One region of the Pseudomonas artemisiae genome, then DNA from elsewhere that is predicted to be linked to it. Evidence: riboswitches for the same ligand, from Rfam matches in the RefSeq annotation. Region 1 holds a riboswitch; each other region holds the start of a gene.

What was found. A riboswitch is a leader RNA that binds a small molecule or an ion and turns the genes downstream of it on or off. The one in region 1 is predicted to bind cobalamin.
Region 2: it holds a riboswitch for cobalamin, as region 1 does, so the genes downstream of both, cobO (cob(I)yrinic acid a,c-diamide adenosyltransferase) here and ACWKV4_RS06435 (ABC transporter substrate-binding protein) in region 1, are expected to answer to the same signal.
Region 3: it holds a riboswitch for cobalamin, as region 1 does, so the genes downstream of both, ACWKV4_RS07520 (CbtB domain-containing protein) here and ACWKV4_RS06435 (ABC transporter substrate-binding protein) in region 1, are expected to answer to the same signal.

Annotation. Positions count from the first base shown of each region.
Region 1 is NZ_JBSKHS010000004.1:58,457-68,403, forward strand. Features, by position in the region: gene ACWKV4_RS06430 (FecCD family ABC transporter permease) at 1-955, opposite strand, end outside; gene ACWKV4_RS06435 (ABC transporter substrate-binding protein) at 952-1,959, opposite strand; cobalamin riboswitch at 2,103-2,290, opposite strand; gene ACWKV4_RS06440 (PAS domain-containing hybrid sensor histidine kinase/response regulator) at 2,319-5,156, opposite strand; gene rbsK (ribokinase) at 5,716-6,636, shown strand; gene fucP (L-fucose:H+ symporter permease) at 6,700-8,031, shown strand; gene ACWKV4_RS06455 (aldose 1-epimerase family protein) at 8,028-9,101, shown strand; gene deoR (DNA-binding transcriptional repressor DeoR) at 9,155-9,919, opposite strand.
Region 2 is NZ_JBSKHS010000009.1:99,353-109,299, forward strand. Features, by position in the region: gene ACWKV4_RS12515 (DUF2066 domain-containing protein) at 1-973, shown strand, start outside; gene ACWKV4_RS12520 (AI-2E family transporter) at 982-2,055, shown strand; gene hda (DnaA regulatory inactivator Hda) at 2,163-2,870, shown strand; gene ACWKV4_RS12530 (C40 family peptidase) at 3,260-3,913, shown strand; gene ACWKV4_RS12535 (C40 family peptidase) at 4,030-4,590, shown strand; gene ACWKV4_RS12540 (PQQ-dependent sugar dehydrogenase) at 4,651-5,961, opposite strand; cobalamin riboswitch at 6,056-6,284, shown strand; gene cobO (cob(I)yrinic acid a,c-diamide adenosyltransferase) at 6,410-7,021, shown strand; gene ACWKV4_RS12550 (cobyrinic acid a,c-diamide synthase CobB) at 7,018-8,325, shown strand; gene bluB (5,6-dimethylbenzimidazole synthase) at 8,322-8,972, shown strand; gene cbiB (adenosylcobinamide-phosphate synthase CbiB) at 8,969-9,877, shown strand; gene cobD (threonine-phosphate decarboxylase CobD) at 9,870-9,947, shown strand, end outside.
Region 3 is NZ_JBSKHS010000004.1:291,275-301,221, reverse strand. Features, by position in the region: gene metH (methionine synthase) at 1-1,397, opposite strand, end outside; gene ACWKV4_RS07545 (acyltransferase family protein) at 1,625-2,659, shown strand; gene nfuA (Fe-S biogenesis protein NfuA) at 2,717-3,301, shown strand; gene cobM (precorrin-4 C(11)-methyltransferase) at 3,358-4,107, opposite strand; gene ACWKV4_RS07530 (cobalamin biosynthesis protein) at 4,123-4,542, opposite strand; gene ACWKV4_RS07525 (CbtA family protein) at 4,549-5,217, opposite strand; gene ACWKV4_RS07520 (CbtB domain-containing protein) at 5,228-5,419, opposite strand; cobalamin riboswitch at 5,507-5,721, opposite strand; gene lpdA (dihydrolipoyl dehydrogenase) at 5,836-7,203, opposite strand; gene ACWKV4_RS07510 (dihydrolipoamide acetyltransferase family protein) at 7,213-8,463, opposite strand; gene ACWKV4_RS07505 (alpha-ketoacid dehydrogenase subunit beta) at 8,463-9,524, opposite strand; gene ACWKV4_RS07500 (thiamine pyrophosphate-dependent enzyme) at 9,527-9,947, opposite strand, start outside.

The sequences.
Region 1 (9,947 bases):
AGGCAGTGATCACCCCCACAGGCAGCACCTGGCCCTTGATCAGGGTGCGCGACAGCACATCGGCGGCCATCAGAAACAGCGCCCCAGCCACGGCGGCCAAGGGCACCAGCCGGGTATGCCGGGTACCTACCAGCAGGCGCAGCGCGTGAGGCACCACCAGGCCCACGAAACCGATGGAACCTACCAGCGACACCAACACGGCGGTGACCAGCGCCGCGCAGCCGATCAGCACGATGCGTACCTGCCGCACTGGTACCCCCAGGGCGGCCGCCGAGTCGGCGCCAAAGGTAAAGGCGTCCAGCGCGCGCCTGTGCCACGCACAAACGGCCAGGGCCAACAGGGCCGCTGGCACCGCCAAGGCCACCGAGGGCCAACGTACGCCGCCCAGGTTGCCCAGCAGCCAGAACAAAATTCCGCGGGCCTGTTCGGCGTTGGCCGAGCGGGCAATCAAGAAGGCGGTAAGGGCGTTGAACAGCTGGGAGCTGGCCACCCCGGCAAGGATGATCAACCCGCTGCCACCGCTTAGCCGCGAAGCCCTGGCCAGCAGCGCCACCAAAGAGAACGCAGCCACGCTGCCCAGAAACGCCCCGGCGGGGAGCGAGAGCAAGCCGCCGCCAAAACCAATCAACGATACCAGCACCGCGCCGGTAGAGGCGCCGGCGGAAATGCCCAGTAGGTAGGGGTCGGCCAAAGCGTTGCGCAGCAAGGCTTGAAGGATCAGCCCGCACAGCGCCAGGCCCGCGCCACAAGCCCCCGCCACCAGCGCACGGGGCAGGCGGTAGTTCCAGACCACGCCTACGTCGATAGGGTCTACCGGGAAGGCCGCGCCCCCTAACTCATTGGCCAGCACCTTGAGTACCACCGTAGGTTCGATGGCGGTTTCCCCTATGGCAATGGCGGCCAATACAGCCACGGCCAGCAGCAACACCGCCAGTAGCGCCCCTCGAACCATCATGGCGCGTAACGCTGGCTGGCATCGGCCAGTTGCTCGATGCCCGTGATCAACCGGGTGCTGGCTTGCAGGGCATCGGCTTCGATGATCAGGATACGGTCACGCTTAACCGCGTCCATGTTGCGGGTCACCGGGTCGCTTTTAAGAAACGCGAGCTTTTTCTCGTAGTCGTCGGCGGGGAAGCGCCGGCGGTCCATCCGTGCGATGACGATAAACCCAGGGTTGGCCTTGGCCAGGGTTTCCCAGCCCACCGTGGGCCACTCTTCGGTGGACTCCACCACGTTGTGAATGCCTAAGGTGCTGAGCATGTAGTCCGCCACGCCCTGGCGGCCAGCCACGAAGGGCTCGGTGGCAAGGTTGGCGCTGGAGAACCAGATCACCGCCGACAAGCCCTTGCCGCTGGCCGGCTTGGCTTTAGCCTGTGCCGCGGCCAGCCGGGCCTGGTAGTTCTGCACCAGCGCCGCGCCGCGGTCCTGCACGTCGAAAATGTGCGCCAGCTGTTCGATGCTTTTGTACAGGCTGTCGATGGAAAACGCCTGCAGGCGGGTGCCGTCGGCGCCGACCAGGTTGTTCTTGCCCTCACAGTCGGAAGGGAAGATATAGGTAGGTACGCGCACGTCTTCGAACTGCTCACGGGTGCCGACCGCGCCTTGAGGGCCTACCATCCATTCGAACTGTACGGTCACCAGTTGCGGCCGCTTGGCGATCACCGCTTCGAAACTCGGCTCATTGTCCGCCAGCCGCTCTATGCCTGCATTGAGCGCCTGATACTGTGGCAACACCGGGTTGAACCAGAGCGAAGTCGCCGTTACGCGGTCACCCAAACCCAAGGCATAGAGCATCTCGGTACCGGCCTGGCCGATGGTCACCGTACGCGCTGGCGCCTGGGCAAAGGTGAGGGCTTTGCCGCAGTTCTCCAGGGTCAAGGGGTACTGGGTAGGGGCGGCCGAGGCCAGGGTGGGCAGGCCCAAGGCGAGGGCCAGGGTCAATAGGCGAGGTAAGGTCAAGTGCGCGTTCTCCAGCGTCGGGCAGGCCAGGCGCGGCGCGGAAAGCACACCCCTAGCGGCCAGCCGGGCGGCATTCGAGCCCCGGCGCCAGGGCGCAATGGGCCTGGCCGAAAAGATGCCCTTCCCGGGCACCCCGCCGGTCAGTGGTGAAACCTTGGCCGGCAGGTCTCCTGACTGGCGCGTCTGCGCTTGTGTCCACCTTCCCGGGTTCACCCAGTGGCATCACGGACACAAGCTCGGCGCCTACAGTTGCGGGGGCAGTTCCGTTTCGGGCCGTGGCCCGCTGGATTCCCTTTTAATACTTCTGGTAACCGGCGCGGGGATAGTAAAGCAATCCAGGGAATTGGCAAATCCAGCCGCTAGTTGCGCATTAATTCTCTGACCCTCGCAGCCAGCGCATCGATCGCAAACGGCTTGGTCAATACATGCATCCCCGGCTCCAGCTGGCCGTCGCCGATGGCGGCGCTTTCAGCGTAGCCGGTAATGAACAAGGTGCTCAAGCCTGGCCGCGCTTCACGGGCGGCGTCGGCCATTTGCCGGCCGTTCATGCCGCCGGGCAAGCCCACGTCGGTGATCAACAGGTCAATGCGGGTGTCCGATCGCAGTATCCTGAGGCCCGCCGCGCTGTCCGCCGCTTCGATCAGGGTATAGCCCAGGTCGCTGAGCACGTCGGTCAACAGCATGCGCACCGTGGGTTCGTCGTCCACCACCAGGATGGTCTCGCCTACTGCAGCAGGGGTGGCGGCGGCGGCGGCGGCCACACGTTCGCTAGGCAGCGTCGGGCCCTGGTAGCGCGGCAGGTAAATACAGATGGTGGTGCCTACCCCCAGGGTAGAAGACAGGCGTACCTGCCCGCCGGATTGCTTGGCGAACCCGTAGATCATCGATAGGCCAAGGCCGGTGCCCTGGCCGATGGGTTTGGTGGTGAAGAAGGGGTCAAAGGCTTTGGCCATTACGTCTGGGGGCATGCCCGCGCCGGTATCGGTAACGCTTAAGGTCAGGTAGTCACCCTCGGGGATGTCCAGCGCCGCGGTGTCCTCGGCGTCAAGCCAGCGGTTGGCGGTTTCAATCACAATGCGCCCCCCTCCGAGCATGGCATCGCGGGAGTTGATGCACAGGTTGAGCAGCGCGTTTTCCAGCTGGCTAGTGTCCACCAGGGCAGACCACAGGTCATCGGCCTTCAAGGGCATCACGGCAATGCTCGGGCCCACGGTGCGCTGGATCAGCTCGATCATCCCGTCCACCAGGGCGTTCACATCCGTTGGGCGAGGGTCAAGGGTTTGTCGGCGCGAGAACGCCAGCAAGCGGTGGGTGAGGGCAGCGGCGCGCTTGGCCGCGCCTTGTGCGGTAACCAGGTATTTGTCTACGTCGGTCAGGCGGCCTTGGGCGATGCGCATGGCCATCATTTCCAGCGCGCCGGACATCCCCGCCAACAAGTTGTTGAAGTCATGGGCCAAGCCGCCGGTAAGTTGCCCGACCGCCTCCATCTTCTGCGACTGGCGCAGTTTTTCTTCGGCCTGCATCAGCTCGGCGGTGCGCGCCATCACCCGTTGCTCCAGGGTTTCGTTGAGCGCGCGCAGGGCTGCGGTGGCGCGGTCGCGCTGGGCTTCTACCGAGCGGCGTTCCTCTACATCGATAAGCACCCCGGGGAAGCTCAGTGGCGTGCCGTCTGGCCCGTGGTCCACGCGGCCATGGGCCTCGATCCAATAATAGCGGCCATCGGCGCGGCGAACCCGGTACTGATGGGCATAGGCACCACCACGGGCGACTGCTTCATTTATCGCCCGGATCAACCCCTCACGGTCCTCGGGGTGCACGGTGGCGATCACCTCTTCCAGGCTCAGCCCTTTAAGGCCCAAGCCTGGCGCCAGGCCGAAGGCGCGGGCAAAGGCTTCGTCCACGGTGAAGCTGTCGTTAGGCAGGTCCCAATGCCAGGTGCCGAAGATCGCACCCGCCGCCAGGGCCAACTGCACCCGTTCAACGTTCTCCCGCGCCAGGGCTTCGCTTTCCCGTAGCCGTTCTTGGGCATTGCGCCGGCCAGTAACGTCGTTGAACAGAATGGCGATCTGCCGTTCCTCGGGTTCACCTACCCGTACCGCGCGCACGTCGAACCAGCGGTCAAAGGCTTGCGCGTAACTTTCGAAGGTTGCCGGTATGCCGGTTTTGGCTACCCGGCCATAGGTTTCGAACCAGAAGCGCTCAAGGTCTGGGGCGAACTCGGTGACCCACTTGCCGCGAAGGTCCACCCCGGCCTGGCGTTCGAACGCGGGGTTGGCTTCCAGAAATCGATAATCCACGGGTTGATCGTTGGCGTCGAATTTCACCTGCACAATGGCAAAGGCCGCTTCGATGGTGTCCAAAATGGTACGGAAGCGTTCCTCACTGCGGCGCAGGGCTTCTTCGGTGCTGCGCATGCGGGTCAGGTCCAGCATGGCGCCGATCATCCGCACCGCCTCGCCTTCGGCGTTGCGGGTCACATGGCCACGGTCCAGCACTTCGGCATAGGTGCCGTTGGCGCGGCGGAAGCGGTACTCGCCTGTCCAGGCATTGTCAGCACCGTCGATCACCTCATGGATAGAGCTGTAGATACGTGCTCGGTCGTCAGGGTGGATATGGTCGATCCACCAGTTCCCGGTGGTTTCCGGGGTCGGCAGCACATGCCCATAAGCCTGTTCCAGGGTGTCGTTCCACAGCACATGGTTGGCTGCCAGGTTCCAGTCCCAGATGGCATCATTGGTGGCCTTTACCGCAAGCCGGTAGCGGGTCTGAGCTTCTTCGATCGCCCGGCCGCTCAGGTGTTCGTTGGTGCGGTCGCGCAGGATTTTCACAAAGCCCAGGTGGGTTTTGTTGTCCCCATACAAGGGCATCATTTCACCGGAGGCCCAGAACCGTTGGCCATCCTTGCGTAGGTGCCAGCGTTCGTCCGAAGTACGGCCGTGCTCCAAGGCATGGTTCATCTCATACTCGGGGCGGCCTTCGGCGCGATCCTGGGGTGTAAAGAACTGCCCTGCGTTCTGGCCACGCATTTCATCCTGGGTCCAGCCCATCACGTGGTGAGCGCCGGAGTTCCAGTCAGTGATTACCCCCTGACGGTCGGTAAGCACCATGGCGAAATCCACCGCGCTCTCAAAGATGGCCTGCTGTCGCGCCTCGCTACTGGCCAGCGCAACCTGGCTCGCCTGAAGCTGGGCGGCCAGGTCTGGCGTGCCGCTGCCGTGCGCTGGGTGCGAGGCAGCACTGTGCGCCACGCCCGCGTCGGCCAGGGCCTGGCGCAAACGTGTGACTTCGGCCTCTAGGGCCTGCCGGGTAAAACCACTGAACGTGTCAGTCACCTGTACACCCTTGCCTGTGCATTAACTTTCCTCACGCCCAAGCGTGGACTTATCTCGAGCGCTACATCGGTCAGCGGCCTGAAACTAATAAAGCCCACCCCAACTGACATCGGCTTAAAAAAAAACGCGACTTTACGCTAAAGCTTGGGGTGGCTGTGAGTGCTCCCTGGCCCTGTTACGCCCAGCGGCAAGGGCGTACAGTGGCGCAAACGTTTGCTAGGCACGCGCATGCCCATGTGATAGGTGGTAAAACCGCTCTAAATCAAGGTTTTTGGCTTATATAACCGTTCGGCGCGCCACACCGGGCCCTATCCTATAGGGCCAAACACCAGAAAAAGGTTGAATACTCACAAGGAATGTTATTTAAATAACAAAAATAAAGACGCACCGGTGCCTGCCGGGCGTGAACAAGGTAAAGACATTCATGAACAAGATCGCGGTCATCGGCAGCAACATGGTGGATTTGATCACCTATATCGACCGGATGCCCGGCCAGGGCGAAACCCTGGAGGCACCTGACTTTGCCCTAGGCTGCGGGGGCAAAGGTGCCAACCAAGCGGTGGCCGCCGCCAAGCTGGGTGCTACGGTGGTGATGCTGACCAAGGTGGGTGACGACATGTTCGCCGACAACACCCTGGCCAACTTCCAGCGTCATGGCATTGACTCGCGCTTCGTTAGTCGGGTACCGGGTGTCTCCAGCGGAGTAGCGCCGATTTTCGTGCAGCCTGACTCCCACAACAGCATCCTGATCGTCAAAGGCGCCAACGCGCATTTGGCGCCGGCGGACATTGACGCCGCCGAAGCGGCACTGCGCGAATGCAAGCTGATTGTATTGCAGTTGGAAATCGACCTGGCCACCGTGTACTACGCCATCGAATTCGCCAAGCGCCACGGCATTGCCGTGCTGCTCAACCCCGCGCCTGCGGTAGCAGGGCTGAGCCGTGAGCACTTGACCCAGCTGGACTTTTTTGTGCCCAACGAAAGCGAACTGGCGTTGATTACCGGCAAGCCTGTAAAGGGTGCCGAATCCGCCGCGGTAGCTGCCCGCCAGCTGGTAGCGCAGGGCGTTCGCCATATGATCGTGACTCTGGGTGAGAACGGCGCGCTTTATGTGGGCGAGCAGGGTGAATTCCATGTGCCGGGCTTGAGCGTGGCGGCCCAGGACACTACGGGCGCGGGCGATGCCTTTATCGGTTGCTTTGCACACCACTGGAGCCAGAACGGCGATATGCGCAACGCCATGACCCAAGCCGTTGCCTATTCCGCTTGCTCGGTCACCGGCCGCGGTACCCAAAGCTCCTACCCGGACGCCGCGCAATTCGCCCACTTTCTCGCCACCCGTTAAACCGCGCTACCTGCCTCGGCTTTGCCCGAGGCGGGGCCTGCCTGTTCACCCTGGAGAACAACAATGACAAAGCCCGCGCTCCAACAGACCCCGGACGGTTTTTACCTCAACCGTACGCCCTGGTTCGCCTTCCTGCTGCTGTGCAGCATTTTCGCGCTCTGGGCGGCTGCCGCCAGCATGAACGATGTGCTGATCGCCCACTTCAAGAAGGCCTTTTTGCTCAGTGACTTCCAGACCGCCTTCGTGCAGTCGGCGTTTTACCTGGGGTATTTCTTCGTGGCCATTCCGGCGGCCTTGGTGGTGCGGCGTTTCAGCTACAAGACCACCATCCTGGTAGGCCTGCTGCTCTACATGTTCGGCTGCATGCTGTTCTTCCCGGCAGCCTCCGCCGCCAAGTATGAAATGTTCCTGATTGCGCTGTTCGTGATCGCGGCAGGGTTGGCGTTCCTGGAAACCGCCTGCAATACCTACTCCACCCTGATGGGGCCACGGGAAACCGGTACCCGCCGCCTGAACATCTCTCAGACGTTTCACCCTTTCGGCGCGATGACTGGCGTGTACGTGGGTAGCTTCGTGATGTTCAAGGACACCGATGCCACCCATGAACAACTGACCCAGATGAGCGCCGCGGATGCCGCGGTGCAACAGCTGCAGATGATCCAGTCCACCCTGCTGCCGTACAAGTGGATGATCGCAGTGCTGATTCTGGTGTTCGTGCTGGTTGCCATCACCCGCTTTCCGGCGTGCAAAGGCAATGCCCAGGCCAACGTTAAAACCGCCGGTATCGGTGAGAGCCTTGGCCGCCTATGGCGCAACCCGCGCTTTACCTTCGGGGTGCTGGCGCAGTTCCTGTATGTAGGTGCCCAGGTGGGTGTATGGAGCTTCACCATTCGCCTGGCCATGCAAATGGGCGGGATGAACGAGCGCAGCGCGTCCTGGTTCTTACTCACTACCTTCGCGGCCTATTTCGTGGGCAAGATGGTCGCCAACCTGCTAATGCGCAAGATGCAGCCGGCCAAGGTGCTGGCGCTCTACGGCGTACTGGCGATCGTGCTGCTGGCTTATACTATTTTGGTACCGAACATCAGCGCGGTGTATGCCGCGGTGGGCGTAAGCATCTTCCTGGGCCCGTGCTGGCCGACCATCTACGGCCTGACCATCGAGGGGCTGGGGGAGGACACCGGGGTAGGGGGCTCATTGCTGGTGATGAGCATCGTCGGTGGTGGGGTGATTCCGATCTTCCAAGGGCTGCTGTCCGACGCCACCCATGGCAATATGCAGGTCGCCTATAGCGTGCCGCTGCTGTGCTTCGTGGTGATCGTGGCCTACGCCGTGAGCTGCCTGCGTCATAGCCGTCGCCATCCCGTATCCGCCAACGTGGTAACCGCCTCATGAAGCCCACTACTTTCACACTGTGCGCCGAGCAATTCGCCGGCGCGGAGCACTTGCTGCTCGAATCCGCGGACTTTCGCGTGCTGGCCTGGACCTACCCCAGTGGGGTCAAGGCCCTGGCCTTGGAAAACGCCCGTGGGCGTGTGGTGGTGCTGCCGTATCAAGGCCAGATGGTCTGGTCGGCGGTGTTCGACGGCTGCGACCTGACCATGCGCAGCCTGTTCGACCAGCCACGGCCAACGCCTTCCATTCTGGGCACCTACGGCTGCTTTATGTTCCATGCAGGCCTGCTGCGCAATGGCTGCCCCACGCCGGAGGATGACCACCCGCTGCACGGCGAGATGCCCTGCGCGCCCATGGACAGCGCCTGGCTGGAAGTCGGCGAGGACCAAGCCGGTGCCTATCTGCGCCTGGGCGGTACGTTCGAGTACGTGCAAGGCTTCGGCGACCGCTACCGCGCCGAGCCTTCGGTCACACTGCATGCCGGTTCTGCCCTGTTCGATATTCAGATGCAGGTGGTCAACCTGGCAGGCAAGCCTATGGACTTGATGTACATGGCCCACATGAACCATGCCTATGTTCCAGGCGCGCGGTTTGTCGAACCCCTGGGGCGGGCCGTGACTCGGGTACGCAACAGCGTGCCGGCTCACGTGAAGCCCACGCCGGAATGGGCTGCCTATATGGCAGAGCTGAGCGCAGCGCCTGAGCGGCTGACCACGCTGGATGCGCCGGCGATGTATGACCCGGAGATTGTGTGCTTCTTCGAAAGCGTGACTGCCGATGCCGCTGGCGAGGCGCACTTCCTGTTGGAGCACCCGGCAGGGAGTGCCTTCTATACCCGTTATCGCCCGGATCAGTTTTCCCACGGCGCGCGTTGGATCTTGAACAACGCCGACCACGCGGTGGCGGCCTTTGTGCTGCCGGCAACCTGTGAGCCGGAGGGCTACCTGGTGGAGAAAGCCAAGGGCAACCTCAGGCAGTTGGCCCCGGGCGCCCGGGCGGCCTTCAGCGTGACCACTGGCTACCTGACCGCCGAGGAGCGAGAAGGGCTGGTGGCCGAGCTAAAGGCTTGAGCGCTGCTGCGCTTTAATTTAGCTCAGCAAGCAGCGGCGGGGCGCAGGGAGGTTCAGGTCACCACCCGTGCGCCTTGACCTTCGATCAGCGCCCGGTAGGCCTTGGGTAGCTTTTTGTCGGACACCACCACCTCGAACTGTTCCAGGGTGGCGAAGTGCGCGGTACGCACAGCGTCGAATTTGCTGTGGTCGGCCAACAGCATGCGGTGCTGGGCCTGGCGCAGCACCTTCTGCTTGACCTCCACCTCATTGAGGTTGAAGCAGGTCACCCCATAGGTGTGGCTCACCCCCGCCGCGGACACGAAGGCCCAGGTCAGGCGCAGGCTGTCGAGCACGCTGGCTTCATCCCGATGTTCGAACACCTGGTTCTTGCGGTGGAAGGTACCCCCGCACAACACCAAGGTGCAGTTGGGTTTTTGCTGAAGCTTGAGTAGCAGGTTCAGCGAGTTGCACACGGCGGTGAACTCAAGCTCGTCGGGTATGAAATCCACTACAAAGGGCACGGTGGTGCCGCAGTCGAAGAACACCGTGTCTCCCGGTTTGATGAAGCTCGCCGCCAGCTTGCCGATTCGGCGTTTTTCTTCCACATGCCGAGTGCCTTGCTCGCTGACTTTATAGTCCGCTGCCTCGTTGGGGTCGAACGCCAGGGTGATGTGGCCGCCCAACAAATGAAAGCGTTCCGGGTAGCGGTTCAGGTCTCGGCGCAGGGTCATCTCCGACACATCCAGCAGCGCTGCCATCTCCCGCAGGTGGATGGCTTTCTGCTCCTGAAGGGCTTGCTGAATCACTTTGATGCGTTCTGCGCGTTTACTGTCCACGGGTACTTCCAAGCCTCAGGTTGTGTTG
Region 2 (9,947 bases), on a different contig from region 1:
CAACCTGTACCAGGTGAGCGAGCCGGTGGCCAGCCAGGCCGCCGAAGAACGCAGCCAGGCTACCCAACGTGCCCTGGAAACCCTGGTGCTGCGCTTGACTGGCGACCCCAAGGCTTACGCGGGGGTTGGCCTTGCGGCCGTGCGCAAAGACCCGCAACAGATCATCAGCCAGTTCGGTTACCAGGCAGGGCCGCCCCAGGCGCTGCAGGTAGATTTCGACCCTGTGAGCACGGATAAAGCCCTGCGTCAGGCCGGCCTGGCTACCTGGGGGGCAAACCGCCCATCCCTGCTGGTGTGGTGGCTTAGCGAAACCCCTGGAGGTACGTCCTTGGCAGGCGATGCGCAGCCCAGTGCCGCGCCCCTGCGCCTGGCCGCCAAACATCGGGGGCTGCCGGTCAAATTGCCCATCGCCGATCTGCAAGAGCAGCTGGCGGCCACGGCCAAAAACCTCGAAGGCAGCGACCCGGCCGCCTTGCAAGCGGTCTCCGGCCGTTATGGCGCCGATGCCCTGCTTGCCGTACACGCCACCGAGGACGGTGACAAGTGGCAGGCCAAGTGGCGCCTGTGGCTGGGCAACCAGCATGAACAAGGTACCGCCCAGGGCGCTGACCAAGCAGCCTTGGCCGATGCGATCCTGCTGGCGGTGACCCAGCGCCTGGCGCCACGGTATGTGGTCAAGCCCGGTTCCACTGGCGAGCTGGCGGTAGAAGTGCAAGGCATGACCCTGGAGCGTTACGCTGAGTTGACTCGCGTGCTAGATAACCTGGGCGGTCGCTTGCAATACGTGGCCGGGGACGTGGCGCTTTATCATGTGTCGGCCAGTGCCGAACAAGTGCGGGCACAGCTGGGGCTGGCGCGGCTACAGGAGTCTGCCCCCGCGGTAGCGCCCGAGCCGGCTATGCCTGCCTCGGCGCCGGTACCAGGCGCGCCGCCTGTAGCGCCCGGCCCTGAACCGCTGAGGTTCCACTGGTGAGCGCGGTCATGGCAGACAAAAAGCAGTGGTTCTGGATAGGCGCGGCGGTGGTGCTATGCGCGCTAGTGTTCGAACTTCACGCCATTCTCTCGCCTTTTTTGGTAGGTATGCTTATCGCTTACCTGGGCGACCCCTTGGTGGACAGGCTGGAGCGGCTGAAACTCTCCCGCACGTTGTCGGTGGTGGTGGTGTTCGTGCTGTTCACGGTGATCGTGCTGGTGGCGCTGATTGTGGTCATCCCGATGCTGGCCAAACAACTGGTGCGTTTGTATGAGCTGACCCCGGCGTTCCTGGACTGGCTGCAAGAGGTGGCTCTGCCGTGGGTACAGGCTCGATTGGGGCTGGCCGAAGGCTTCTGGAAATTCGATAAAATCAAACAGGCCATCTCTGCCCACATGGGGCAAACCACGGATATCGTCGGTTTAGTGCTGGCCAGGGCTACTGCCTCGGGGCTGGCGCTTATCGGCTGGTTGGCCAACTTGGTCCTGATTCCGGTAGTGGGTTTCTACCTGCTGCGCGATTGGGACCTGATGATGGCCAAAATTCGTGGCCTGTTGCCTCGCCAGCGGGAGGCGCGGATCGTGGCCCTGGCTCAGGAATGCCACGAAGTGCTGGGTGCGTTCGTTCGCGGGCAATTGATGGTGATGCTGGCGCTGGGCGGTATTTATTCAGTGGGCTTGATGCTCACGGGGTTGGAATTGGGCTTGCTGGTAGGGGTGATCGCGGGCCTTGCGTCCATCGTGCCTTATATGGGCTTTATCACCGGCATCACCGCCGCCTTGGCAGCGGGGCTGTTTCAGTTTGGGCTCGATGGTTGGCACCTGGCGGCCATTGGTGCGGTGTTCGCCATTGGTCAGGCCTTGGAGGGTATGGTGCTCACGCCTCTGCTGGTAGGTGATCGCATTGGCTTGCACCCGGTGGCGGTAATCTTCGCCATTCTGGCCGGGGGTGAGCTGTTTGGCTTTACTGGCATCTTGTTGGCCTTGCCAGTGGCTGCGGTCATCATGGTGCTGATTCGTCATATGCATGTGCTGTATAAGCAGTCGGACCTCTATGACGGCGGCGAAGACCCTCAGCTTTAGGCCCTTTCGCGGCGGCGTGCCCCAGGCGCGCCGCGCATGGCGCTTGCAGCCTGCAGCCAAGCCGCTAGAATTTGCCCCCTTTGAGCTGAGGCGTAACCCCGGGCCGCATGAAAGAGCCGATCCAACTCCCGCTGGGTGTGCGCCTGCGCGATGACGCCACCTTCGTCAACTATTACCCTGGGGCCAATGCCGCGGCGCTGGGCTATGTCGAGCGGTTGTGCGATGCCGACGCGGGTTGGACCGAAAGCCTGATTTACCTCTGGGGCAAGCCCGGGGTAGGGCGCACGCACCTGATGCAAGCGGCCTGTTTGCGCATGGAGCAGCAAGGCCAGCCGGCGGTTTACCTGCCTCTTGCCGACCTGCTGGAACGGGGGGTAGGCATTCTGGACTACTTGGCCCAGTACGAACTGGTCTGCCTGGACGACCTGCAAGTGATTGCCGGCAAGCCTGAGTGGGAAGAGGCGTTGTTTCATTTGTTCAACCGCTTGCGGGACAGTGGCCGGCGTTTGCTGATCGCTGCCTCTCATTCCCCGCGGGAACTGCCTGTGAAGCTGGCAGACCTCAAATCGCGCCTTACCCTGGCCCTGGTGTTCCAAATGCGGCCGCTGTCAGACGAAGACAAGCTGCGTGCACTGCAATTAAGGGCATCACGCCGTGGCTTGCACCTGACCGATGAGGTGGGGCATTTCATCCTTACCCGTGGCAGCCGTAGCATGAGTGCGTTGTTCGACCTGCTGGAACGCCTTGACCAAGCCTCGTTACAAGCACAGCGCAAACTCACCATTCCCTTCCTCAAAGAAACCCTCGGCTGGTAGGCGGTCCATGGCCCTTTGGCCTTACCGCCGGCAGGGGTGGCCTTTTTTATTTCCTTAAACTAACGCCGCCAAGTATCTGGCGCGAAACAAATGCTCATTCTCGATAGTATTTCTGTATCGCCTAGGGTTTACAGGGAGTTCACTGGAATGGCGTCCGTTCGTAGAATAGTGCGGAAAATACAGATAGTTGCTCTGTCACTTTAGATTTATTTTTTAAAATCAATAGGTTACAAGGCGTCAAAAGGGCGCCAGTTTTCCCTTGGGTGAAAATCCCGCCTTAGATCGACGGCTCGGCAGCAGAAGTCACAAAATGTTCTATAAAATTTGCAAATAATACTGATAGCGGGCATATTCGCGCCTTCTTCCACTTTCTAGCCACGGTCGTGCCCATGCTCAAGCGCTTAGCACCCCTCGTGCCCCTTGCACTCGTTACCCTGCTGTTCGGCTGCGCAGCCCAATCTACTGTTTCGCAACAGCAGGTGGCCGCCCCCGTTACCGCCGAACGCGCCCCACTGGTTCAGCCTCATCCAATGGCCCGTAGCAACGTCGCGCTGTTCGATGAAGAAGACCTCACTGATAAAGACGACCTTCAAGCGTTCAGCCGCAATGGGCCCTACAAGCTGCCCTTGCTCGCCGACAGCATCTTGGAGCGGGGCAAGTCCCTGATCGGTACGCGTTACCAGTTCGGTGGTACTACCGAGAGCGGCTTCGACTGCACCGGCTTTATCAACTTCCTGTTCCGTGAAGAAGCCGGCATGACCTTGCCGCGTTCCAGCCGTGACATGATCAACGTCAAGGCCCCGTTGGTTGCCCGCAACAAGCTCAAACCCGGTGACGTGCTGTTCTTCGGAACCAGCGGCCGTCGTGGCCAGGTAAGCCACGCCGGCATCTACCTGGGCGGCGATCAGTTCATCCACTCCAGCAGCCGCCGCAGCGGTGGCGTGCGGGTCGATCGCCTGGGCGACACCTACTGGAGCAAAACCTACATCGAGGCCAAGCGCATGCTTGCCATGGCGCCTACATCGGAACTGGCCCGCAGGTAGTCACAAACCGACACGAAGGGTAGCGACGAGCGGTCACGCTTTCGCTACCCTTTTTTTTTGAAAACAGCGAGTTAAGCGCTACTCTTGAGCAGCAGTTGAACTCGGAACCCCTGCCCATGGCCTTCATCCGTTTGCACACGCTGGCACTGGCCCCCCTGGCCTTGCTGGCGGCATGCTCCAGCCCACCGCCGGCACCCGCGCCCGTGGCCCTGGTGGCGCCTCGGCCCATTATTCTCAACCCCGCGGATTACTCCACCGTCAAAGCTGACGACGTGTTGTTTCGGGCGATTGGCTTGGTTGGTACCCCATACCGATGGGGCGGTAACACGCCGGACTCTGGGTTCGATTGCAGCGGTTTGATCGGTTTTGTGTACAGAGACGCAGCCGGTATCGCCTTGCCACGCTCTACCCGAGAAATGATCAGCATGCGGGCGCCGAGCATCGACCGCGGCGCCTTGCGCTCAGGTGACTTGGTATTCTTCGCCACCCAGGGCCGTGGACAGGTGAGCCACGCAGGTATCTATGTGGGGGAGGGGCGCTTCGTGCATGCCCCCAGAACCGGGGGCACGGTGCGCCTGGATTACCTGAACAAGCCCTATTGGCAGAAGGCCTATCTAGATGCCAAGCGGGTGATACAGCCTGAGCGCCTGGCGCAAACCGCCATGAGCACTCAGTAGGCCAGCAGCGCGTCAGTCAGCTCGCGCCCCCCAAGCAGGGGCGGCGAACGGTCACAACCCTTACTGTTTGGTCACACGCCACACCTTGTTGCCCACGTCATCGGCCACCAGCAGCCCGCCTTTGTTATCTCCGATCACCCCCACCGGGCGGCCCTGGGCATCGCCCTTGTCATTGAGGAACCCAGTGAGCAGGTCCACCGGCTGGCCAGTGGGCATGCCATTGGCAAAGGGCACGAACAGCACTTTATAGCCACTGTGGGGCTTGCGGTTCCAAGAACCGTGCTGGCCAATAAAGGCCCCATGGTCGAAAGGCGCTGGCAACTGGTTGGCTTGAGCGAAGGTCAGGCCCAGCGAAGCGGTATGGGGACCTACCGCGTAATCCGGGGCGATCGCCTTTTGCACCATCTCTGGCTTGCCGGGCTGTACCCGAGCGTCTACGTGCTGGCCGTAATAGCTGTAAGGCCAGCCATAGAAGGCGCCGTCTTTGACCGAGGTGATGTAGTCGGGCACCAAGTCACTGCCGATTTCGTCACGTTCGTTGACGGCCGTCCACAGCTTGCCGGTCTGGGGTTCCCAGGCCATGCCGTTGGGGTTACGCAGCCCGGTGGCGAACAGCCGCTTGTTGCCGGTGGCGGCGTCTACTTCCCAAATGGCCGCGCGGCCTTCTTCCTGATCTAGGCCGTTTTCACCCACGTTGCTGTTGGAGCCCACGGTCACGTACAGCTTCTTGCCGTCCGCGCTGGCGATTACATTTTTGGTCCAGTGGTGGTTGAGGGTGCCGCCTGGCAGGTCGGTGACCACCTGGCCTTCGCCGCTCAGTTCAGTTGCCCCCGACTGGTACTTGAAACGCAAAAGCCGGTCGGTGTCAGCTACATAGAAGTCCTGGCCGACCAAGGCCATGCCGAAGGGTGAGTTCAAATGCTGGGCGAAGACTTCACGGGTTTCAGCCACGCCATCGCCGTCTTTGTCACGCAACAAGGTGATGCGGTTAGGGCTAGGCACACCGGCCCCGGCGCGGCCCATGACCTTCTCCATCACCCAGCCGCGAATACCCTTACTGTCATCTGGCTTGGGCGGGGAGTTAGTCTCGGCCACCAGCACGTCGCCATTGGGCAATACATAGAGCCAACGGGGGTGGTCCAGGCCTTCGGCAAAGGCGGCCACTTTAAGGCCCGGCGCGGCGGTGGGGTGGGCACCTGCGGGCCAGCCCACGGCGGGGGCAATATTGACCGTAGGCATTAGGGTTTTATTAGGCTCTGGCAGCTTGGGCGAAGGGCCGGTGCCGTCGGCCACCTGCAACTTGGAGCTTTCACCGCAGCCTGCCATGGTGGCGGCCAGCAATACGGTAAGGGCAATACGAGACATCTGCATAGGGCGCTCCTGGCGGCCGGATTATCTACCGTAGAGGTAGCGAGGCGGTGGAGGTTCAACATGTTTGATTGACGCTGTTAGGCCAACCCCTTACCCTTCGCCGATTGTTTCAGGTGCCCCGCGGCAAGCGCTGGTGGGGTGAAACAGGGAAGCCGGTACGCCACGCCGCGTTCAACGCGCCGCACGGCAAAGCCGGCGCTGCCCCCGCAACGGTAGATGAGTCAACGCTTGCGCACAGGCCACTGGGTTAACCGGGAAGGCGCGCCAGTGGGGCACCACGCCCGCTCATAAGCCCGGAGACCGGCCTGAAGCCCCTATGCACGGTGCGTTAATCGCCCCGTTAACCTATGGATCGCCGCGCGGGTGAGAGCGGCATCGACGCCGGCGCGCCAGCCTTGGTTGGCGCGGGTGCTTCGTCGATGCGCACGCGTGAGCGAGGAGAGCAGCGATGAACGACACCCCCCAGCGCGACGAGCGCCACCTGGCCCGCATGGCGCGCAAAAAAGCCGTAATCGATGCCCGCATTGCCGCCTCTGCCGACGAGCGCGGTGTATGGCTGGTGCTCACTGGCAATGGCAAGGGCAAAAGCAGCTCGGGGTTCGGCATGCTGGCCCGGGCCATGGGCCATAACCTGCGCTGTGCGGTGGTACAGTTCATTAAAGGCCGCCACACCACAGGCGAAGAGGCCTTCTTCCGCCGCTTCCCCGAGCAGGTCAGCTACCACGTGATGGGCGAAGGCTTTACCTGGGAAACCCAGGACCGTCAGCGTGATATCGCCGCTGCCCAGGCCGCCTGGGAGGTGACCAAGCGCGTACTGGAAGATCCTTCGGTTGATTTCGTGCTGCTCGATGAGCTGAACATCGCCCTCAAGCATGGCTACCTGGACCTCGCCCAGGTCATCGCCGACCTTAAGGCTCGCCCGCCCTTACAGCATGTGATCGTCACCGGCCGTGGCGCCAAGCCTGAAATGATCGAAGCCGCCGATACCGTCAGCGAGCTGGGCGCGGTCAAGCACGCCTTCGCCGCCGGCATTCGCGCGCAAAAAGGCATCGAGTGGTGAGTATGCCCCGCCGTTGCCCGGCCATGCTGATCGCGGCCCCCGCCTCCGGCCAAGGCAAAACCACCGTAACCGCGGCCTTGGCGCGCCTGCACCGCAACCGCGGGCGGCGTGTGCGGGTGTTCAAGTGTGGCCCGGATTTTCTCGACCCGATGATTCTGGAGCGGGCCAGCGGCGCGCCGGTGTACCAGCTGGACCTGTGGATGGTCGGCGCCGAGCATAGCCGTCGATTGTTGTGGGAAGCGGCTGAAACCGCGGACGTTATTTTGGTGGAAGGGGTGATGGGGCTGTTCGACGGTATTCCGTCCAGCGCAGACCTGGCTATCGCCCTGGGCTTGCCGGTGATGGCGGTGATTGATGGCACTGCCATGGCGCAGACCTTCGGCGCGCTGGCCCTGGGCTTGGCCCGTTATAACCTTGAATTGCCCTTCCTAGGGGTATTGGCCAACCGGGTAGGCAGCGAGCGCCATGGCCAACTGTTGCGCGACAGCCTGACCGAGGGCCTGCGCTGGTTCGGCGGTTTGCCCCGCGAGCAAGGTTTCACGCTACCTAGCCGCCACTTGGGGCTGGTGCAAGCCAGTGAGCTGGAAGACCTGGACCGGCGCCTGGACACGGCAGCCGATGCCCTGGCCGCCAGTTGTGACGACGCCCTGCCGCCACCGGTAACCTTTGCCCCGCCGGTGTCGATGCCGCTCCCAGCATTGCTCGATGGCGTGCGTATCGCGGTGGCCCACGACCAGGCCTTCGCCTTCCTGTACCGGGCCAATCTCGATGCGCTGCGGGAGATGGGGGCCGAACTGAGCTTCTTCTCGCCCCTGGCCGATACCCAGTTGCCGCTGTGCGATAGCCTGTACCTCCCCGGGGGCTATCCCGAGTTGCATCACCATCGCCTAGGCGCCAATACCCCGATGCTCGAAGCCATTCGTGCCCACCATCAGGCAGGCAAGCCGCTATTGGCCGAATGCGGCGGCATGCTGTACCTGATGGAGGGCCTCACCAACGTGGCGGGCGAGCGCGCGCCTATGCTGGGTGTGATGCCGGGAGAAGCTGCCTTGCAAAAACGCCTGGCCGCGTTGGCATTGCAGCAGGTGAACCTGCTCGGTGGTTGCCTGCGTGGGCATACCTATCACCACTCCCTGACCACTACCCCTTGGGCGCCCGTGGCCCGGGGGGAAAGCCCTAACGGTGGCCGTGGCGCCGAAGCGGTGTACCAGCGCGGGCGCCTTACGGCGTCGTATGTTCATTTTTACTTTCCTTCAGGCCCGGCCCTCGCCGCCGCCTTGCTGCGCCCCGAGGCGCGCCCATGACGAATCACGCTTACAGCCAAGCCGAGCGCAACGCGGTGTATCGCGCGATCGCCGAACGGCGCGACATGCGCCATTTCATCGAAGGGCAGGTGCCGCCGGAGGTGTTGCAGCGCCTGCTGGCGGCCGCTCACCAGGCGCCGAGCGTGGGCCTGATGCAGCCCTGGCGGTTCATTCGTATACGCCAGGCTCAATTGCGCAGTGCGATTCACCAGCTAGTGGAAGAGGAGCGAGTGCGCACGGCTCAGGCTTTGGGTGAGCGCTGCGATGACTTTATGGCCCTTAAGGTAGAAGGCATCAAAGACTGCGCCGAATTGCTGGTGGTAGCCCTGGGCGATGAGCGCGAACGCCACGTGTTCGGCCGCCGCACCCTGCCCGAGATGGACCTGGCGTCACTGGCTTGCGCGGTGCAGAACCTGTGGCTAGCCGCCCGTGCCGAGGGCTTGGGAATGGGCTGGGTATCGCTGTTTGATCCACAGCGCCTGGGCAAGCTGTTGAACATACCCGCCGGTGGCAAGGCAGTAGGCGTATTGTGCCTGGGCCCTGTGGCCAGCTTTTATGACCAGCCCATGCTGACCCTGGAAGGCTGGGCTCAAGCACGCCCCTTGCAAGCGTTGTTATTCGATGACAGCTGGGGGGTAACCTCATGAGCCTGGCCTTGGTTTGTGTGGCGGCGGTTGCATCAGACGCGCTGTTGGGCGAGCCGCGCCGGTGGCACCCGTTGGTGGGCTTCGGCCGGCTGGCCCAGCGGCTGGAGCAGCGCTTTAACTCTGCCGGCCATGGTTGGCGCAGCCACGGTGTCACCGCCTGGTTGCTGGCCGTGGTCCCGCCAGTGCTGGTGATTACGTTACTGTCCTGGCTGCCGCTGATTGGCGAGTTGGTAGAAATAGTGGCGCTGTATTGGGCACTGGGGCTGCGCAGCCTGGGTGAACATGTGTTGCCGGTGACCCAGGCGCTGCGGGCGGGCGACCTGCCCAAGGCCCGTGAGCGGGTAGGGCGCCTGGTCAGCCGCCACACCGCCGAACTCGACGCCGTTGGCGTGGCCAAGGCTGCTACGGAGTCAGCCCTTGAAAACGGCAGCGATGCGGTCTTTGCCGCCGTGTTCTGGTTTGCCGTGGGCGGTGTACCCGGCGTGGTGCTGTACCGCTTGGCCAATACCCTTGACGCCATGTGGGGCTATCGCAATGAGCGCTTCGAGCGCTTCGGCTGGGCCGCGGCTCGCATCGACGATCTGCTTAACCTGCTCCCCGCCCGATTGGTGGCATTGACCTACGCGGTGCTGGGTAAAACGCGCCTGGCCCTACGCTGCTGGTGGCACCAGGGCAAGCGCTGGGACAGCCCCAACGCAGGCCCAGTGATGGCGGCCGGCGCCGGTGCGCTGGGGGTGACGCTGGGCGGCCCGGCGATTTATCACGGCGAGCTGCATGAGCGGCCTGAACTGGGCGAAGGGCCGGCGCCTACCGCCGAGACGGTGGAGCGCGCTTGGGCCCTGGTGCAGCGCGGTGTGTGGCTGTGGTTGCTGATCATCTGCGTGGGAGCGCAATTCTATGCTTGAACACGGGGGGCGCCTGCGCGCCGCGGCCCAGGCCTTTGGCATTGAAGAAGCCGCCTGGGTAGACCTGTCC
Region 3 (9,947 bases), 230 kb from region 1:
ACGCCTTCTTTCATGCTGATGGAGTTGACGATGCCCTTGCCCTGGATGCACTTAAGGCCTGCTTCGATGACCTCCCACTTGGACGAATCGATCATGATGGGCACGCGGGAGATGTCCGGCTCGCCAGCGATCAGGTTCAAGAAGGTCACCATGGCCTTCTTGGAGTCGAGCATGCCCTCGTCCATGTTGATATCGATGACCTGGGCCCCGGCTTCCACCTGCTGCAGCGCCACCTCCAGGGCTTCGGTGTAATTCTCTTCGCGGATCAGCCTGGCGAAACGGGCCGAGCCTGTGATGTTGGTACGCTCGCCCACGTTGACGAACAGCGACTGGCGGTCGATGGTGAAGGGCTCAAGGCCAGATAACCGGCAGGCACGAGGAATGTCTGGAATGGCGCGGGGCGCGTGGCGGGCCACGGCGTGGGCAATGGCGGCAATATGCGCCGGGGTAGTGCCGCAGCAACCCCCTACAATGTTAAGAAAGCCGCTTTGCGCGAAGTCCTCGACGGTTTCAGCCATTTGCTCGGGGGTTTCATCGTACTCGCCGAAGGCATTAGGCAAGCCTGCGTTAGGGTGCGCCGATACATAGGTACCTGCTTTGGTGGCCAGCTCTTCCAGGTAGGGGCGCAACTCCTTGGCGCCCAGGGCGCAGTTCAAACCCACCGAAATAGGGTTGGCGTGGCGCACCGAGTTCCAGAACGCCTCGGTGGTTTGCCCGGAGAGCGTACGGCCGGAGGCGTCGGTAATGGTGCCGGAGATCATGATCGGCAATTCAAAGCCCAGTTCGTCGAACACGTCCTGCACCGCGAAGATCGCCGCCTTGGCGTTCAAGGTATCGAAGATGGTTTCGATCAGGATCAGGTCAGCGCCACCTTCGATCAAGCCACGGGTGGCTTCGGTGTAGTTATCCACCAGTTCGTCGAAGGTTACATTGCGGTAGCCGGGGTTGTTGACGTCTGGCGACAACGAACAGGTGCGGCTGGTCGGGCCCAATACCCCGGCAACGAAGCGAGGTTTATGTGGGGTTTGCTGCGTTTTGGCATCGGCTACCTGGCGCGCTACTTTTGCCCCTTGCACGTTGAGCTCGTACACCAGCGCTTCCATGCCATAGTCGGCCTGGGACACTTGAGTGGCATTGAAGGTGTTGGTTTCCAGAATGTCCGCGCCAGCGTCCAAGTAAGCCGCTTCGATTTGGGCGATCACGTCCGGGCGTGACAGCAATAGCAGGTCGTTATTGCCCTTTACATCACTGGGCCAATCGGCAAAGCGCTCGCCTCGATAATCGCTTTCCTCCAGCCGATAGCTCTGGATCATGGTGCCCATGCCACCGTCGAGGATCAGGATGCGTGATTTCAACGCGTCTTGCAGGGCAGTGAGGCGGGCTTGGCGATCATTCATGGAAGGTGGGCTCTGGCGCGTGCGGTAAAGCCGAAGATGATAGCAAAGCTAAGGCGGGTTACGACGGGGCAGGAATGAACATGAACTCTATTCATGTTGAGGCGATCATTGTGTTGCTATAAAGCCGGGCAAGTACGTTCTGTTGCAACAACCAGGATGAGAGAGGGTCGCATGTACGAGGTCGCGCCTGACACGCGTGGTAAAGTTTTGCGGCAAAGGTAATGCAGATGTTGATTTCGATTCAGGCGCTTCGGGCTATCGCGGCATGGTTGGTAGTCTTTCATCACTTTATGCAGGTGTTCTTTGATTTCAAAGGGGGCGGAGCGCTGGGCCACCTGTTTTCAGCCAAGGGGTCAGTAGGCGTGGACATTTTCTTTGTCATCAGCGGCTTGGTGATTTACCTCTCCACCTATGACAAACCCCTTCAGGCCAAGGAATTCCTGCTCAATCGAGCCATTCGTATCATTCCAGCGTATTGGTTCTACACCCTGGCCATGGGGCTTATGCTGTGGACTGTCGGGCGTTATATGCCCCATGGGGTAGTGAACTGGCCAACCTTCATTTTATCGCTGCTGTTCATACCGGCAGAAAACCCTGGCGGTTATGGCTTGTACCCTACGCTCAACGTAGGCTGGACACTGAACTACGAAATGTTCTTCTACTTGGTGTTCTCCCTGGCCTTCGTCGTGCCAAAGGCATGGCGAGCGTTGAGTGTTGCTGTCGCGCTGCTTGCCGCCAGTCAGGTGCTTAGCCACCTGGGCTGGTCGTCTCGTTTTTATGCCAACAACATCATGTATGAATTCCTGCTAGGCATGGTGTTGGGCGTGGCTTGGCGCCGCGGCTGGATACGCAACGGCCTATGGCTGCCCTTGGCCTTGGTCGGCGCCTGCGCGTTGATGATTTATCACCTGGAGCCGAGCAATCGCCTGCTCAACTGGGGCCTGCCCAGTGCCGGCATCGTGGCCAGCTGCCTGGCGTTGGAATCCCGCTTTGCCCACAACCGCGTGCTCAAGGCCCTGGGGGACTGTTCCTATTCGGTATACCTGGTGCACCTGCTGGTACTGTACGCGGGCTGGTTCATCACAACGCGGTTTGGCATCAATGCCTATGCGGTGTTCGGCCTGTTCTGCGTACCCACCATTCTCGGGCTGTCATGGTTGAGCTACCAGTGGATTGAAAAGCGCCTCTATTACCGAATGAAGGGCTGGCTGATGGAGCCGCGCGTGAAACCTGCTCATGCTATAACCCGACAAAATTACTAGGACTTTCTCCAGCGCTCGCTTTGCCGTAAACTGCGGGCCAGTCTGTGAGGAATGTACATGAGCGCCATAACGATTACCGACGCGGCTCAAGAATACCTGGGCGACCTGCTGAGCAAGCAGAACACTCCCGGTATCGGCATCCGTGTATTCATCACCCAGCCGGGTACCCAGTACGCTGAAACCTGTATTGCCTACTGCAAGCCCGGTGAAGAAAAGCCCGATGACAGCCCGCTGGGCCTTAAGCGCTTTACGGCCTGGATCGATGCGGTCAGCGAGCCCTTCCTGGATGCCGCGGTAGTGGATTACGCCACTGACCGCATGGGCGGCCAGTTGACCATCAAGGCACCCAACGCCAAGGTGCCTATGGTCAATGAAGACAGCCCCATTAATGAGCGCATCAATTATTACCTGCAAACCGAGATCAACCCCGGCTTGGCTAGCCACGGTGGCCAGGTCACCCTGATCGAAGTGGTCGAAGACGGTGTAGCCGTGTTGCAGTTCGGTGGCGGCTGCCAAGGCTGCGGCCAGGCGGACGTGACGCTCAGAGAAGGTATCGAGCGCACGTTGCTTGAGCGCATTCCTGAGCTCAAGGGCGTGCGCGATGTAACCGACCACACTGTGAAAGAAAACGCCTACTACTGAGTAAGCCGTGAACCGAGGCCGCGCTTAGTCGCGGCCTTGGCTATGGCCATGCTTGCCTAAGCTGGCCGGTAAAGGTGTGCACGCCCGGCGCGGTACAGCGCAGACTCGTCGAACACCTCATTGCCCAGCACGCGGCCCACGATAATCAGTGCCGTACGCCGGAAGCCCTTTTTCGTGACCAAGGCTTCGATCGTGGCCAGGGTGCCTAAGGCCCAGTCCTGCTCCGGCCAGCTGGCTTTGTAAATCACTGCCACGGGGCAGCCCGCGCCGTAACTGGGCATCAGCGTTTCGACAATTGCTGGCAAATGGCTTACGCCCAGGTGAATGGCCAGAGTGGCGCCGTGGCGGGCCAAGTCAGCTAACGCCTCCCCAGGGGGCATGGGCGAATGGGCGCCGTAGCGAGTGAGGATCAGGGTTTGGGACACCCCAGGCAGGGTCAGCTCACTGCCCAACAACGCCGCGCAGGCCGCCACGGCTGTGACGCCTGGTACGATTTCATAAGGAATGTTCAGTGCCCGCAGGCAGCGGATCTGTTCGCCGATAGCGCCGTACAGGCTGGGGTCGCCCGAATGCACCCGTGCAACGTCCTGGCCGCGCCCATGGGCTTGGGCGATTTCTTCGAGGATTGCATCCAGGTCTAACTCAGCGCTATTGATCACGCGCTCGGCGGTATGCTGGTGCAAAACCGCTTCTGGTACCAGGGAGCCGGCGTAGATAATCACGGGGCAGCGCTGTATCAGCCGCTGGCCCTTTACCGTGATGAGATCCGGGTCACCGGGGCCTGCGCCGATGAAATAGACAGTCATTGCATATACCTTGGGTCAAGCCTGTTCAGCTGGGAATGGGGACGCCAGGGCAACCGTGGCGTAGGCGTTCTGTAAGCGTGCCACCACCAGCCGGGGTGCGCCGCCGTACAACTGGTGGCAATGGTTCAGGGCTGCGCTTTCGGCAATCCCATAACAGCCGGTGTGGCGCCAACTAACGACCGAGCGATGGCTCAGCTGGGCCTCGAAGCACGCCAGGGCCGGCGCGCCATAGCCTACCAGAGGGAAACCCAACGCCTGTGCCACGGCCAACAGCCCAGGCTCCTGGGTGCGCCGCTCGAAAGTGGCAAGGCCTTGCAGGTCCTCAAGCTGTGCGCCAATCAGCAGCAAGGCCTTATGCAACACTGCCCATACCTGTGCTTGCGGGCAGCCCTGGCGGCAGCCGAAACCGGCCACCAGGGGTTGGAGCGCATTCATGGCCGTTCAGGCGCCGGGGCTGCGGCGAAATAGCCAGGCACTGGCCAGGCCCAGGGCCAACCAGAAGGCCACGTTGATCCCTTGGGCAGCCCAGCGGAACTGCTGCGCCAGGGCTTGCGGTGCCAGGCTTTCATGCTGAGGTGGCTGGGGGGCGCCTATCAGGTGGGGAAGCACTAGCAGGGCCAGCCCCGTTACTTTTAGCGCCCAGCCCCTGGCAAACACCAATAGCGCCAAGGCCGCAGCGGTCGAGGCCGCGGTGCCGATCCACCACAATTGCCGGCTGCCCAGGTCAGCGGCCGCCGTGCCGGGCAACTCTGGCGGCAGGCCTAGAGTCGGCGCCAAGATAAACACGGTGTAGCCCGCCAGGCCCCAGAGCAAACCCTCAGGGGTACGGCCTGGGGCACGCAGTGTATAGAGCCCGGCCAACATCAAGCCAAAACCTACCGCAACCACCAGGTTACCCCCGGTGGTGGAGGCTAGTCGCTGCCAACCGTCTTCAGGCTCCCAGGCTGGCGCTTGGGCGCCAGGTTCATGGTCATGGGGCGCGGCCGCGGCGGTCTCGAAGGTCTCGGCCTTGAGAATCAGCGGCGTGAGCCACAGGCTTTGCAGCAGGGAGAGGAGCAGGGCGGCGAGCAGGCCGGCAAAGCCTGCCGTACGCAGGATACGAGCGATCATGGCAGGCACCTCAGTGGCAAGGGAAAGCGGCGCTGTGGCGGGTGTCATGGGCGGCGTTATGCACTGCGGGGATATGGGAGAAACCGGCGAAATACACCAGGCTTGCGCCCAATACGGTGGCTACACAGGCGGCTATGGCACGCTCGGCCAAACTGGCGGTGGCGGGAATGGACGACGGGCGGGCGGTGGTAACAGTAGGCATGGCGCTTCCCTCAGGTAATTAGCGGGCAGGCGCGCCGAACCCTTGCCTGATTTGGCAAGGCCGGACAGCCCGCCCACCGCGGGTGTGTCTAGAAAGGTCGACCGGGCCGGTCTCCGGGCTCGCGAGGGGCTGGCGCGAGTGCGTGGCACTCACGCTGCCTGAACGCTCCCCCTTCCCATGCCAGGGCACAGTGGTTTGGAAGCGCGCTCGCTTACCGTTGCGGGGGCAGCACCGGACTCACCTTGCGGCACACCGGTTTCCCGTTTCACCCTGTGAAGGGCACCCGAACGAAGGGCGTAAGCAAAGCACGAGCAGGGCAATCGGTCAATTCGAGTAGGCGCGAAAGGAGGAGGGGAAAGCGGGCAGGCGGCGTTTCAGGGCCCGCGCCTGCTAGAACAGGCACCGGTCACCGTCAGCTAGATATGCAGCGCATGCCCCAAGGCTCGCATCGCCGCCTCCTGGACCGCTTCCCCCAGGGTGGGATGGGCGTGGATGGTGCCGGCGATATCCTCTAGGCGCGCGCCCAGCTCCAGGGACTGGCTAAAGGCCGCCGCCAACTCCGAGACCCCAGGGCCTACTGCCTGCCAGCCGAGGATCAAATGATCATCTGCCCGCGCCACCACCCGCACGAACCCACTGGTGTCGCCCAGGCTCATGGCGCGCCCGTTGGCAGCGAAGGGGAAGCTCGCCACCAGGGGGGCGGCCCCGGCCTGTTCCGGTAGCTTACCGACCACGACGATCTCAGGATCGGTGTAGCACACCGCGGCAATGGCCGCGGGCATAAAGCTACGGGTATACCCGGCAATGATCTCAGCCACCATTTCGCCCTGGGCCATGGCGCGGTGGGCCAACATAGGCTCACCGGCCAGGTCGCCGATGGCCCAAACGTTGGTCATGCTGGTGTGGCAACGGGCATCCACCTGTACCGCCCGGCCAGCCATGGCCAGGTCCAGGCATTCGAGGTTAAAGCCCTGGGTGCAAGGCGTTCTGCCTACCGCCACCAGTACACTGTCAACGCTCAGCTCGACCGGGTCGCCGCCTTGGGTAGGCCGTGCAATCAGTCGTTTGGCCTGGGCATCGAAGCCTTCCACGGCATGGCCGGGCAGGGCGTGAATACCTAACGCAGCCAAACGCTCTATCACCGGGCGGGTCAGTTCAGCGTCGTAGGCCGGCAACAGCCGCGGCTGGGCCTCGATCACGCTCACCTGTACCCCCAGCTTGCGGTAGGCGATACCCAACTCCAGGCCAATATAGCCACCCCCCACAACGGCCATGCGCTTAGGCAAATGGGTAGGCGACAGGGCTAGGGTGGAATCCATGACTGCGCCGCCAACGGGTAGGTTCGGCAACTCCACGCTATTCGAACCGGTGGCCAGCAGCAGGTGTTGGCAGTGGATACGCGTATCGCCTACCTCTACGGTTTTGCCATCCACGAGGCGGCCCAGGCCATGGATCACCTGCACCTTGTACTTTTTCAGCAGCGCCGCTACGCCAGTGGTCAAGCGGTCTACCAGGGTGTCCTTCCAGCCTACGGCCTGGGCCAGGTCCAGGGTAGGCTGGCCCGCGCTTACGCCAAAAGGCGTGGGTTCGCTCGCCTGATGGAAGCGCTCGGCCACATGGATCAGCGCTTTGGAGGGGATACAGCCTACATTCAGGCAGGTGCCACCGAGGGCCGAGGCTTCCACCAGCACCGTTGGAATGCCCAGCTGGCCGGCACGGATGGCAGCTACATAACCGCCGGGGCCGCCACCGAGCACCAACAGCCGGGTTTGCAATGTGTGCATGGACGGGCCTTATTCAATGAAAAGGGTGGCAGGTTGTTCGAGCAGTAGCCGTACCGCCTGGATAAACCGCGCGGCATCCATGCCATCGACTACTCGGTGATCGAAAGAGCTGGACAGGTTCATCATCTTGCGTATTACCACGTGGCCGTCGACTGCCATGGGGCGCTCAACCATGCGGTTGATGCCAACGATGGCCACTTCAGGCAGGTTCAGCACCGGTGTGGACACAATACCGCCCAGCGCGCCGAGGCTGGTTAAGGTGATGGTCGAACCCGAGAGGATTTCCCGCTCTGCTTTGCCATGGCGCGCAGCCTCGGCGATGCGGGAAATTTCACGCGCGCTGTCCCACAGGTTCTGGCTGTGCGCGTTACGCAGCACGGGCACCAACAGGCCTTGGTCACCCTGGGTAGCGATGCCCACATGCACGGCGCCGTGACGCTCGATCACCTGGCGTTCGTCGTCGTAGCGAGCGTTGAGTTGTGGGAAATCCCGCAGGGCCACCACCAAAGCGCGTACCAGTAGAGGCAGCAAGGTCAGCCGGCCTCGGGATTCACCCCAACGGCCGTTGAGCTGTTGGCGCAGTGCCTCCAGGGCGGTGACGTCGATTTCTTCCACGTAACTGAAGTGAGCCGCGCGGCGCACGGCCTCTTGCATCCGCTCGGCGATCTTGCGCCGCAAGCCGATCACCGATACTTCTTGAATATCACCCGCGGGGGTGGCGGCGCGCGTGGCGCTTGGGCCCTGGCGCCAGGCGTCCAGGTCAGCGTGAACGATACGGCCTGCCGGGCCGCTGCCTTGTAGCTGGGCCAGATCGATGCCTTCATCCCAAGCACGCTTGCGCACCGCTGGCGAGGCCAAGGGGCGCTCGCCTGGGGCGGGCGCGCGGGCGCCCATGGCAGGGCATGCAGGCGTGGCGGCAGCGGTGGGGCTCTTCGTGGGTTCTGGTGCCGGCTTGCTCAGTGCTGCGAAGGCTGGCAGGGCAGGTTCGTGTTCAGCACCGGGCTTGAGGTTGCCGGTACCTTCGACTTCCAGGCGAATCAGTTCGCTGCCCACCGCCATGGTTTGCCCTGGCGTGGCCCCCAGGGCGAGCACGCGGCCAGTGACTGGGCTGGGAATTTCCACCGTGGCCTTGTCGGTCATCACATCGGCCAACACCTGGTCTTCGATAACGGTGTCGCCGACCTTTACGAACCATTCCACCAGCTCTACCTGAGCGATACCTTCGCCAATGTCCGGCATCCTGATCACATGCTGGCCCATCAACGCACCTCCATGACACGTTTCAAGGCCGCTCCAACCCGGTCTGGCCCTGGAAAGTAAGCCCATTCCTGGGCATGGGGGTAGGGGGTGTCCCAACCGGCCACACGCTCAATGGGCGCTTCAAGCCAGTAGAAGCAATGTTCCTGCACCAAGGCCAGCAGCTCGGCGCCCAGCCCGCAGGTTTGCGTGGCCTCGTGGACGATCACGCAGCGGCGGGTCTTCTTCACCGATTCCACCAGGGTGTCCAGGTCTAGCGGCCATAGGCTGCGCAGGTCGATCACCTCAGCGTCTACGCCGGCTTCCTCGGCCGCGGTTACTGCTACGTGCACCGTGGTGCCGTAGGTGATCACGGTTACGTCCTTGCCAGGGCGTACGATGGCTGCGCTGTCGAGGGGTACGCTGTAGTAGCCCTCTGGCACTTGGGCTGCGGCATGGCCGGCCCAGGCCGTCACCGGTCGGTCGTGATGACCATCGAAGGGGCCGTTATAGAGGCGCTTGGGCTCAAGGAAGATCACCGGATCGTCGCATTCGATGGCGGCGATCAGCAGCCCCTTGGCGTCATAGGGGGTCGAAGGCATCAGGGTGCGTAGGCCGCATACCTGGGTGAAGATAGCCTCCGGGCTCTGGCTGTGGGTTTGCCCACCGTAAATGCCGCCGCCGCAAGGCATGCGCACGGTGATCGGCGCGGTGAAATCCCCAGCGGAGCGAAAACGCAGGCGGGCAGCTTCAGAGGTCAGTTGGTCGTAGGCCGGGTACACGTAATCAGCGAACTGAATCTCGGCCACCGGGCGCAGGCCATAGGCCCCCATACCCACGGCTACGCCCACGATTCCGCTTTCGGAAATAGGCGTGTCGAATACCCGGCTGTTGCCGTATTTGGCTTGCAGCCCTTCGGTGCAGCGGAACACACCGCCAAAGTACCCCACGTCTTGGCCGAAGGTGACCACGGTCGGGTGTCGATCGAGCATTACGTCCAGGGCTGAGCGTATGGCCTGGACCATGGTCATGGCCCGGGTCTGTTCCGCCACCTGTGGGGGCTCGATCCGTTGTGCGATATTCATGGTCAGATCCCCATCTGCTGGCGTTGGCGACGAAGGTGCGCGGGCATTTCCTGGTACACGTCCTCGAAAATGGTCGCCGCGCTGGCATAGGAGTCCCCGCCCAAGGTGCCGTGGCTTTCGGCTTCGCGGGTGGCGGTAATCACCTCTTGCTCCAGTTCGGCCACCAGCGCCTCGTGCCGGGCTTCGGACCATTCGCCGATGGCAATCATGTGCTGCTTGAGGCGCTGGACAGGATCACCCAGGGGGAAGTGGGACCAGTCGTCCGCGGGGCGGTATTTAGAGGGGTCGTCCGATGTGGAATGAGGGCCGCCACGGTAGGTGACCCACTCAATCAGCACCGGGCCCAGGTTGCTTCGGGCACGCTCGGCAGCCCAGCGCGACACTGCATGCACGGCGAGAAAGTCATTGCCGTCCACGCGCAGG